DNA from 2 places in the Kitasatospora sp. NPDC043949 genome. Region 1 is predicted to be linked to the other one. Evidence: riboswitches for the same ligand, from Rfam matches in the RefSeq annotation. Region 1 holds a riboswitch; the other holds the start of a gene.

What was found. Region 1 has a riboswitch for cyclic di-AMP ahead of AC07AL_RS12575 (M23 family metallopeptidase). Riboswitches for the same ligand answer to the same signal wherever they lie in the genome.
Region 2: it holds a riboswitch for cyclic di-AMP, as region 1 does, so the genes downstream of both, AC07AL_RS02290 (transglycosylase family protein) here and AC07AL_RS12575 (M23 family metallopeptidase) in region 1, are expected to answer to the same signal.

Annotation. Positions count from the first base shown of each region.
Region 1 covers NZ_JBWKEQ010000012.1:20,233-25,754, forward strand. The annotation lists gene AC07AL_RS12555 (hypothetical protein) at 1-286, opposite strand, end outside; gene AC07AL_RS12560 (sensor domain-containing protein) at 389-1,129, opposite strand; gene AC07AL_RS12565 (GNAT family N-acetyltransferase) at 1,320-1,892, opposite strand; gene AC07AL_RS12570 (hypothetical protein) at 1,935-2,852, shown strand; gene AC07AL_RS12575 (M23 family metallopeptidase) at 2,966-3,799, opposite strand; cyclic di-AMP (ydaO/yuaA leader) riboswitch at 3,812-3,970, opposite strand; gene AC07AL_RS12580 (alpha/beta fold hydrolase) at 4,316-5,143, shown strand; gene AC07AL_RS12585 (TetR/AcrR family transcriptional regulator) at 5,214-5,522, shown strand, end outside.
Region 2 covers NZ_JBWKEQ010000002.1:14,584-20,105, forward strand. The annotation lists gene AC07AL_RS02285 (hypothetical protein) at 1-766, shown strand, start outside; cyclic di-AMP (ydaO/yuaA leader) riboswitch at 1,191-1,361, shown strand; gene AC07AL_RS02290 (transglycosylase family protein) at 1,348-2,730, shown strand; gene AC07AL_RS02295 (LacI family DNA-binding transcriptional regulator) at 2,840-3,859, opposite strand; gene AC07AL_RS02300 (glycoside hydrolase family 13 protein) at 3,885-5,522, opposite strand, start outside.

The DNA of each region.
Region 1 (5,522 bases):
CCATCGCGGTGGCCATCGACGCCCGGGCCGCCAGCGCGTGGGCCGCGACCTCGGGTGCGGGGAGCGCGTACGCCGGGTCGGCGGCGATCACCCGGCAGCCGAGCCGACGCGCCTCGGCGGCCAGGCCGGCCGCACCGCCCGGGCAGTCCAGCACCGGGCCCGGCAGCGCGGCGAGCTGGGCCCGGGTGAGGTCGAACAGGTCGCAGTACTCGTCCAGCGGGCGGGAGGTGACCAGGATGTCCCGGCCCAGGGCGCCCGGGTCGGCGGGGGTGTGTGCGGCGGCCACCCGGCCATCCCAACACGGGCCGGCCCCACCCGCATCCGGAGCACGTCCGGGTGTGGGCGGGGCCGGGGAGGCGGGCGGGGCAGGCGGGGAGGGCCGCGGGGTTCAGCGGCCGAGCAGGCCCTGGGCGGCGGCCCGGTTCACGTTGGTCAGGCCGCGGACCAGCTGGGCGGTGAGGATGATGAGCAGCACCCCGACCAGCGAGAGGCCGGCGATCTGCCAGGCCCCCTCGATGTAGTAGACGTGCTGGACGTTGTCGCTGTCGTAGAAGTCGAAGATCCGGTACCCGCGCCAGGAGGTGAAGGCCGGAAAGACCCAGTGGTAGAGCGGGTACAGCGCCATCGCCCAGCCGAGCAGCAGGAACACCAGCGACAGGACGAAGCTGAGGACCGCCCACGGGAACATCACCACCTGGTAGAACGCGGCCTTCCACCCGGCCGGGTCCGCCAGCCGCGCGGTGATCGCCCCCCAGGTGCCCGGGCGGGTCTGGCGCACCGGCGCCGGGGCGGGCACGTCCAGGGCCAGCATGCCGCGCACCCGGGCCCGCTCCATCCGGCCCATGCCGCGGGCGACGGTGGTCAGGAGGGCGAGGACGGGCAGGCCGAGGACGGTGACGAAGGTGCCGATCCCCATGCAGAACAGCACGATCGAGACGGAGAAGCCGATGACCGACAGCGGCAGGCCGGTGAGCGTGTAGCCGATCTCGCGGTAGTAGTGCCCGGAGAACGGCGCCCGCCAGACGGCCGGCGGCTCCTCGGTCCGGTGGGCCCGAGCGGGACGCGGGTCGTCGCCGTAACCACCGAGGACGTCCCACTCGCGGTCCTGCGTGCTTCGGCTGATGCTCATGTCCCGGCCCCGGTCCCTCGTTCTCGACTGCTGATGGCACCAGTCTGGTCGAACGGCGGGCCGGGGAGGATCCGGAGGCCTGGCGGATCGGGGGTGGGGTTAACCCCCCGGGCCTGACCCGGCAGGCCTGCCCCCAGGTCCGCGTGGACGTCCGCGTCGGACGTCCACGCCGGACGTCCACGCCGGGCCGTCAGCCGGTCGCGCCGCGCCACTCGTCGGCGAGCAGCGAGTACAGGTACGAGTCGGACCAGGCGCCACCCTTGTAGAGGTCGTGCCGGACCCGCCCCTCCAACTGGAACCCGAGCCGGAGGAGCACCTTGGCCGAGGCGCCGTTGTCCACGTCGACCCGGGCCGCCAGCCGGTGCACGCCGAGGGCCTCGAAGGAGAGCTCGCAGAGCAGGCCGGCGATCTCGCCCGCGTAGCCGCGGCCCCAGACGTCGCGGCCCAGCACGTAGCCGAGGTGGGCGGAGCGGTGCTTGCCGAGGGTGAGGGAGGCGTGGGCGATCGGCACGGCGTCCACCGGGTCCTCGGCGTCGTCGCGCCGGGTGACGGCCAGCCGGTAGGTGTCCCGTTCCGGCGCCATCGCCTCCTCCAGGTAGAGCTCGATCTGGTCGGCGCAGGTTTCACGGTCGCGCGGCTCGAAGGGGAGGTAGCGGGTGACCTCCGGGTCGCTGAACAGCCCGTACAGCGCGTCCACGTCGCCGGCGGTGTGGTGATACTCGCGGATGGCCAGCCGGGGGCCGGTGAGTCGTACGGGGACCATGGCAGCCGACCCTACCCCCGGCCAGCGGTTACCGTTCGAGCTATGAACGACGAAGACCTGCGGCTCGCCCCGCGCACCAGGGCCTCCGACCTGCTCGCCTGGGCGGCGGAAGAGGACCGCGCCCCGGTGGCCGAAGCGCCGCTGCGCGCGGTGCTGGCCCTGCTGGAGCTGGGCGAGGGCAGGATGCACGACGGCTGGCCCGAACTGACCTCGAACGCGGTGGAGCACCTGCTGTACGAGCGGCTCTACCTGTACGTCCAACCCGAACCGGAGGCGGACCCGCTGGCGTACGGCGCCGCCGTCCGGCTGCTGACCGACCACCAGCGGGCCGCCAAGCGGCTCAACGCCAAGCGCCAGGAGCGGCTGCACGCCGAGGCCGAGTGGCAGGGCGAGGTCGCGGCCGGGCTGCTGCGCCGCGCCGACCTGGTGACCTGGCCCCGGCTGTACGCGCTGCTGCTGCACGCGTACGGGGCGGACGTCGCGGATCCGGAGGCGGTGCGGGAGTGGCTGACCGGCTTCCGGGAGCTGGCGCAGGAGGAGCGGCTGGCCGTGTTCGCCGCACTGGCGCAGACCGGCTGGCTGGACGAGGTGGACGAGCAGGGCTGGAGCCCGACCCGGGTGATCTCGGTCGGCATGGCCACCGACGGCGCGCGCCGGCTGCTGGAGCAGGGCCTGATGCGGCGCAGCTACCGCAACCTGGCCGAGCTGACCGCGCTGGGCCAGCCGATGCCGGACGAACTGGCCGGGGACTTCGGAGCGTTCGAGGAGGCGGCGGTGGAAGCCGCGCTCGACCTGTACGGGGAGTGGACGGTGCCCGGGCTGCCACGACTGCTGGTGGAGGAGTTCCCGGACCTCGCGCCGGAGCCGGGGCAGGAGGAGATCGACGCGTACCTGGCCGGGCTGGCGCAGGAGGAGTTCGACGCGCACCCGGCGGAGCCGGCAGACCCGGCGCAGGAGTGACGCGGCGAAGCCCCGGCCGCGGTGCCTTCTGGTTCCGGCGGCCGGGGCTTCGCGGGTGCGTCAGGGGTTGAGGCCGCGCTGCTGGTTCCGGCGGCCGGGGCTTCGCGGGTGCGTCAGGGGTTGACGCCGCGCTGCTGGAACCAGGTCTCCGGGTCGACGGGGGCGCCGCCACCGGGGCGGACCTCCACGTGCAGGTGCGCGCCGGTGACGTTGCCGGTGGCGCCGACCTTGCCGATCTGCTGGCCGGAGCCGACCTTGCCGGAGCCCTTGATGATCGAGGAGAGGTGGCAGTACCAGATCTCGGTGCCGTCGGGCAGGGTCTCGACGATCCGGTAGCCGTACGAGCCGGACCAGCCGGCCGAGGTGATGGTGCCCTGGCCGACCGCGTAGACGGGGGTCCCGGTGTCGGCGGCGAAGTCCAGGCCGGTGTGCAGGTGGGCCCAGTAGCGGGCGCTCTGGCCGTAGTGGGCGGTGAGGTGGTAGTCGCGCACCGGCAGGGTGAGGGCGGCGGCCTTGGCCCGCTCGGCTTCCTCGGCGGCCCGCTTGGCCTCGGCCTCCTTGGCGGCGGCCTTGGCCTCCGCCTCCTTCGCGGCCTGGACGCGGGCGTCCTCCTCGGCGGCGGTGCGCTGGCTGTCGGCCTGCAGCTGGATGCGGGCGGCGAGCGCGAGGCCGGGGTCGGCGGAGAGGGCGACCGGGGTCTCGTCCGGGGTCTCGATGGCGGGGGCGGCGGCCGGGGTGGCGGAGGCGAAGCCGGTGGCGCCCAGGGTGGCGGCGACGGCGGTGACGCCGAGCAGCGGGGAGGCCCCACGGACCTGACGCGGCATCCGGTGCCGGTTGGTCTCGGCCTCCGGGCCCGCGTACTCGGGGCCGTCCGGGCCGGGGTGGTCGAGGAGCCGGGTACCTGCTGCGAGGCCGGCCGGGTGTGCCGGAGTGTGCGTCGACGCCACGGAGGCGCGCTCCTTTCCTTCCTTCGCGCCTACCGGGTTAGCTGACGGGTTCGGAGCAGGAAGGTCTCCTACGGCCGGGCCGGAGCCCCGCCGATTCACCCCAAGGAACGTGGTTCCCCGGCTCCCTGACCTGCCCGGAGGCCGGTCGGCGGGATTAGGCGACGGCGCACGGTGCCGTCTGGGTACGGCGTTGACGACCGCGCTGCGTTATCAAACGTTAATCCTAGGAGGCCCTGATTCCAAGCCGTTCGCCCGGGACGACCGGAGACGGGCGGGGCACTCCGGGGCACGACGGGCGTTTTGTTCCCCTTGGACACCCCTGCACCCCCTTGAGCACCGTTGACGCCACCTCACGTGATCGGACGTCAACGAACGACCCTTCATCCGCGCACCCCCCGCCGGCCTCCCCCGCTCCGCAGGGCGCGAGGGCTTGACGGCTAAGGCTATTAGCCTTAGCTTTATGGCTATCGGCGGCAGCACCGAAGCCCCGCACCGGCAACCCTCCGGAGGCCCACCATGAACGCCACCAGCGCCCCCACCACCCAGTACCTCGACGTCACCGGCGGCCGCCTCGCCTACGACGACACCCGACAGGGCGACGGCGCCCCCGTCGTGCTGCTCCCCGGAATGCTCGACACCCGCGCCGCCTACCGGCACCTCCGCCCGCTGCTGGCCGCCGCCGGCCGCCGGGTCATCACCATGGACCTGCGCGGCTTCGGGGAATCCTCGATCATCTGGGACGACTACTCCCCCGCCGCCATCGCCACCGACGTCCTCGCCCTGCTCGACCACCTCGGCATCGACCGCGCCGTCCTGGTCGGCAACTCCTACACCGGCGCGACGGTCGTCAAGGCCGCCGGCGACGCCCCCGAGCGGGTCGCCGGCATCGCCCTGATCGACGCCTTCATCGAGAACCCCCCGCCCGGCGCCCTCATGCGCGGCGCCCTCCGCGTCATGGGCTTCCTGACCGTCCACTCGCCCGCCTTCTGGGGCCTCTACCACCGCAAGCTGGCCTACCCGGGCGCCAGGCCCGCCGACTTCGACCCGTACGTGGCCGGACTCGTCGCCGCCATGCGCACCCCCGGCCGCAAGACCGCCACCCGCGGACACGTCAGCGGGGACTCCGCGCCCGTCGGCTGGACCGCGGCCGTGCGCTGCCCCTCGCTCGTCATCATGGGCAGCAAGGACCCCGACTTCCCCGAGCCGGAAGCCGTCGCCGACCGGCAGGCCATCGCGCTCAACGCGCGGAAGGTCATGATCGACGGATCCGGGCACTACCCGATGGCCGACAACCCGCAGGCCACCGCCGACGCCCTGCTGCCCTTCCTCGCCGAACTCGCCTGAGCCCCGCCCGCCCACGTCAGCCCCGCCACGCCACGCCACGTACGCCTTCCACCGACGGAGAGCCCACACCATGCCCCGAGTAGGACTCACCCCCGAGCAGGTCGTCGACCACGCCATCGCCCTCATCGACGAGCAGGGCGCCGACGCCCTCACCCTGGCCGCCGTCGCCGCCCGGGCCGGGGTCGCCACCCCGTCGCTGTACAAGCACGTCAGCGGCGGCCTCGCCGAACTGCGGCGGCTCATCGCCGTCCGGGTCACCGAGGAACTCGCCGACCGGCTCGCCGAGGCCGCCGTCGGCCGCAGCGGCGACGACGCCGTCGACACCGTCCTGCGCGCCTACCACGCGTACGCCACCGAGTACCCGCACCGCTACAACGCC
Region 2 (5,522 bases), on a different contig from region 1:
CGCCGTCGGCTACCTCCCGGGCGAAGCCGCCCAGGGCGCCGACAGCGACGACCGCACCGTCGCCGAACTGCTGGCCATGGCCGCCGAGGCCGGCCTGCCCGCGCCGGTCCTGGTGCCGCTGGTACCCGGCCCGCACGGATTCCTGACCGAACTCCACGCCCTCGCCGCCGAGTACGGAGCCCCCGTCACCGACGTGCTCGGCCCGCACCCGCTGCTCGCCGAGGCCGTGCACGTGCGCCTGTCCGAGGCCGGCCTGGCGCGTGCCGACCGGGCCCGGCTGTTCGCCATCGCGACCGCCGCGGACGGTGTCGTGCTGACCACCGTCGGCGGCGAGGAGGCCGCTGCCGCTGCCGGCATCACCGGTGTCCTGCTGGCGGCCCGGCTGGCCGTCCCGGTCGTGCCCGCCGCGCTCGACGTGCCGGGCTCGGTCGCCGCGGCCGTCAACCACCTCAAGGAGACCGGCTCCCAGCGCCCGGCGCTGGCCCCGCTGGTGATCGGGCCGGAGGCCGACTCCGAGCTGCTCGCCACGGCCGCCGAGGAGACCGGCTGCCCGTCCGCGGCGCCGCTGGGCGCCTACCCGACGGTCGGCCAGCTGATCGCCTCCACCTACCTGGCCGCGCTGCCGGCGCCCTCCCCCGAGGCCCTGGCGCGGGCCGAGGCCGAGGCGGCGGAGGCCGCCGAGGGCACCCACGCCGACCACTCCGGCCGGGGTGGTCGCGCCGCTCACGCCGCTCACGCCGCCGCCGAGGAGTCGGCCGGCCAATAGTAGCGGTCACCGTACGTGTGAAGGGCCCGGAACGGCTACGTTCCGGGCCCTTCCCGCTTGTCCCGTAAGGGAGTTAAAGGACGAATAGGTGTGATGTCCGTTCTATCCGCATTTGTTCACCATCGCTCGACGCACCCCCCGACGGCCACAGTGCGGACACGCCGCTCTCCCGGCGGGCAGGCCCCCGGGCGACCCGACCCACCGTCACCCGCCTCCTGAAACGCAGACAGTTGCGCGCACCCTTCGCGGCGTTGCCGGAAATCGGTCATTTCCGATCATGACAAGTGAGGAGAACGACCGTTCTCGCCAAACCGTGATGCGCGTCACAGGTGTTTGCAGTTTGAACTTAAGTCTGCTTAACGTGCTCCCCGTTCGTGGCCACACGAACCCAGTTCATCCGCGACGCCGAGTCCTGCCGTCGGATGTCCTGGCAGCGCGAAAACGCACCACGGCAGGAGCGGGGGACCCACAGGTAAGTCGCCCCGGACCGTTCCCCGGAACGATCCAGGGCTAGGGGTGAAGCCGCGCCCACAGCGCGGCCGGGCAACTCCAGCCCGAATCCGACAGCTCACCTCGCAGGCGTGGGAGAGGACTGCGTCTTCATGCTGCCCACCAACGGCACCCGTCTGTCCAGTCGTACCCGACGCGTGATCGCCGCCGTCGGCGTCGCGGGCGTCGGCCTCACCATCCCCTGCCTCACCTCCGGCACCGCCTCCGCCGCCTCCGTCGCCACCTGGGACAAGGTCGCCCAGTGCGAGAGCACCGGCAACTGGAGCATCAACACCGGCAACGGCTTCTACGGCGGCCTGCAGTTCACCTCCAGCACCTGGGCCGCCTTCGGCGGCACCGCCTACGCCCCCCAGGCCAACCAGGCCACCAAGGACCAGCAGATCGCCGTCGCCGAGAAGGTCCTCGCCTCGCAGGGCCCCGGCGCCTGGCCGGTGTGCTCGGTCCAGGCCGGCCTGACCAAGGGCGGCACCCCGGCCGCCGTCGACACCTCGGCCGGCTCGGCTGCCGGTTCGACCGCCACCAAGCCCGCCGCGAAGCCGGCCGCCCCGGCCGCCAAGCCCGCGCAGACCCAGACCCCGGCCCCGGCCGCGAAGCCCGCCAAGCCGGCCGCACCGGCCCAGGACCAGGCGCAGACCCCCGCCGACTCCACCAACGGCACCTCGGCCCAGAAGGGCCAGAGCCAGGCCCGGAACAGCGCCCAGCCCCAGGCCGACGACTACACCGTCGCCTCCGGCGACTGGCTGTCCTCGATCGCCGACAAGCACAACCTCCAGGGCGGCTGGCAGCGGCTGTACGAACTCAACCGCGGCACCCTGACCGAGGGCCCGGACTCCATCTACCCGGGCCAGCGCCTCTCGTTCAAGGACGGCGGCCAGGCCCAGCAGTCGGCTCAGGCCGACCGGTCCGGCTCCGGCTCGTCGGCCACGTCCGGCTCGGACTTCACCTGGTTCGACCGCTCGCAGAAGTCCGGCCAGACCTCCAACGGCGCTGTCGCGAGCGCCAAGCCGGCCGCCCAGCCCCAGGCCCCGGCCACCAAGCCGGCCTCCAAGCCGGCCGCCCAGGCTCAGACCCCGGCTCAGACCCCGGCCGCCACCGGCAGCATGGCCGCCGCGGTCTCCTTCGCCCAGTCGAAGGTCGGCCAGGCGTACGTCTACGGCGGTACCGGCAACGGCGGCTGGGACTGCTCCGGCCTGACCCAGGCCGCGCTGCGCGCCGCGGGCGTCTCCGTCCCGCGCGTCGCCGCCGACCAGGCCGCCGCCAGCACCCGCGTCTCGCTGGACAGCCTGCAGGCGGGCGACCTGCTGTTCTGGTCCAACAACGGCCAGAACTCCGGCGTCTACCACGTCGCGATCTACATCGGCGGCGGCCAGTACGTCGAGGCCGCCAACCCGAGCTCGGGCGTGCGCCTGCAGACCGTCGCCAACTGGGCGCCGGACTTCGCCGGCCGGGTCTGAGCACGACCGACGGGTGACAGCCGACAACTGACGGCTGACCCGGCACCCGGGCGGCACACAACGGGCCCCGGAGAGCAACTGCTCTCCGGGGCCCGTCCGTTGACCGTCCTCAGCGCGCGCAGGCCCCCGTGGACCCGCGCATGACCAGCTCCGGCTGGAACATGAACTCCCCGCGCTGGACCGCGTTTCCGCCGACCTCCTCCAGCAGCGCGTCCACCGCCGCGGTCGCCATCGCCTCGACCGGCTGGCGGATCGTGGTCAGCGGCGGCTCGGTGAAGGCGATCAGCGGCGAGTCGTCGAAGCCGACCACCGAGACGTCGTGCGGCACCGACAGCCCACGCTGCCGCACCGCCCGGATCGCCCCGAGCGCCATCATGTCGCTGCCGCAGACGATCGCCGTGCAGCCCTTGTCCAGCAGCGCGCCGGCCGCCGCGTGCCCGCCCTCCACGCTGAACAGCGTGTGGTGGACGAGTTCCTCGGCCTCCTCCTGGCTCCGTCCCAGCACCTCGCGCATCGCCGCCGTGAAGCCCTCGATCTTGCGCAGCACCGGCACGTACCGCCGCTGCCCGACCGCCAGCCCGATCCGCTCGTGCCCGAGTTCGGCCAGGTGCTGGACGGCCATCCACATCGCGGCCCGGTCGTCCGGCGAGATGAACGGCGCGTCGATCCGCTCGCTGTAGCCGTTGATCAGCACGAACGGCACCCCTCGCCCGGTCAGCCGGGCGTAGCGGTCGTGGTCGGCGGTGGAGTCGGCGTGCAGCCCGGAGACGAAGACGATGCCCGCCACGCCCCGGTCGACCAGCATCTCGACCAGTTCGTCCTCGGTGGACCCGCCCGGTGTCTGGGTGCACAGCACCGGGGTGTACCCGTGCCGGCTGAGCACCTGCTCGATCACCTGGGCCAGTGCGGGGAAGATCGGGTTGCTCAGCTCCGGCGTGATCAGCCCGATCAGGCCGGCGCTGCGCTGGCGCAGTCGGGTCGGCCGCTCGTAACCGAGCACGTCGAGCGCCGCCAGCACGGTCTGCCGGGTGGCGGCGGAGACGTTCGCCTTGCCGTTGAGTACGCGGGAGACGGTGGCTTCGCTGACCCCCGCCTGCGCCGCGATGTCTGAGAGTCGCGCCGTAGTCACGGTCCCAGAGCCTATTGCAACCACGTCAGACCGCCCACCAGCCGGTGCTGTCCGGCGCGAGCACCGTCTCGCCGCCGTCGACCACCAGCTCCACCGAGGAGAGCAGCAGCTTTCCGGGCGCCGCTATCCGGACCGGCGCGTCCGTGGCGTTGACGGTGCAGACGAAGGAGCCGCGGCGGAACGTCAGGGTCCCCTCGGGGCCCTCCAGCCACTCCACGGCCGTCCCGGCGCCGAGGTCGTCCTGGGAGCGGCGGACGGCGAGCGCGCTGCGGTACAGCTCCAGGGTGGACGCCGGGTCGCCGGTCTGCGCCTCGACGCTCAGCTCGGCCCACTCGGCCGGCTGCGGCAGCCAGGACGGCCCGCCGGCGACCGGGCCGAAGCCGTACGGGGCCTCGGTGCCGGACCACGGGATCGGGACGCGGCAGCCGTCGCGGTAGCCGTCCTGCCCGGCCTTGCGGAAGAACGACGGGTCCTGGCGGACCTCGTCCGGCAGGTCGGTGACGTCCGGCAGACCGAGTTCCTCGCCCTGGTAGATGTACGCGGAGCCGGGCAGCGCGAGCATCAGCAGGGTGGCGGCGCGGGCGCGGCGCAGGCCGAGCTCGCGGTCGCCGGGCGTGCGGATCTGGGTGCCGAGGCCGGGCGGGTTGGCGAAGCGGGTGGCGTGCCGGGTGACGTCGTGGTTGGACAGCACCCAGGTGGTCGGGGCGTCGACCGGGCGCATCGAGTCGAGCGAGACGTCGATCACCTCGCGCAGCGCGGCGGCGTCCCAACCGGTGCCCAGGTACTGGAAGTTGAAGGCCTGGTGCAGCTCATCGGGGCGCACGTAGTTGGCGGTGCGCTGGACGGTCGGGGTCCAGGCCTCGGCGACGCCGATCCGCTGGCCCGGGTACTCGTCGAGGATCTTGCGCCAGCTGCGGTAGATCTCGTGCACGCCGTCCTGGTCGAAGAACGGCATGACGTCGTTGCCGAGCAGCTTGAGCTGGTCGGAGCCGCCGAGGTCGGGCAGGCCGGGGGCCTTCACCAGGCCGTGGGCGACGTCGATGCGGAAGCCGTCGACACCCATGTCGAGCCAGAACCGCAGGATCGAGCGGAACTCGTCGGCGACGGCCCGGTTCTCCCAGTTGAAGTCGGGCTGCTCGGGGGCGAACAGGTGCAGGTACCAGTCGCCGGGGGTGCCGTCCGGGTTCTCGCTGCGGGTCCAGGCCGGGCCGCCGAAGATGGACTCCCAGTCGTTGGGCGGCAGTTCGCCGTTCTCGCCCTTGCCGGGGCGGAAGTGGTACCGCTCGCGCAGCGGGGACTCGGGGCCCTCGCGCAGGGCGCGCTGGAACCATTCGTGCTGGTCCGAGGAGTGGTTGGGGACGAGGTCGACGATGATCCGCAGCCCCAGCTGGTGGGCGTCCCGGATGAGCGCGTCGGCGTCCAGCAGGCTGCCGAACATCGGGTCCACGGCGCGGTAGTCGGCGACGTCGTAGCCCGCGTCCGCCTGCGGCGAGGCGTAGAACGGCGAGAGCCAGACCGCGTCCACGCCGAGGTCGCGCAGGTACGGCAGGCGGCTGCGGATGCCGGGCAGGTCACCCATGCCGTCGCCGTTGGAGTCGGCGAAGCTGCGCGGGTACACCTGGTAGATGACCGCGTCTCGCCACCAGCCTCTGGACGCGCCGCC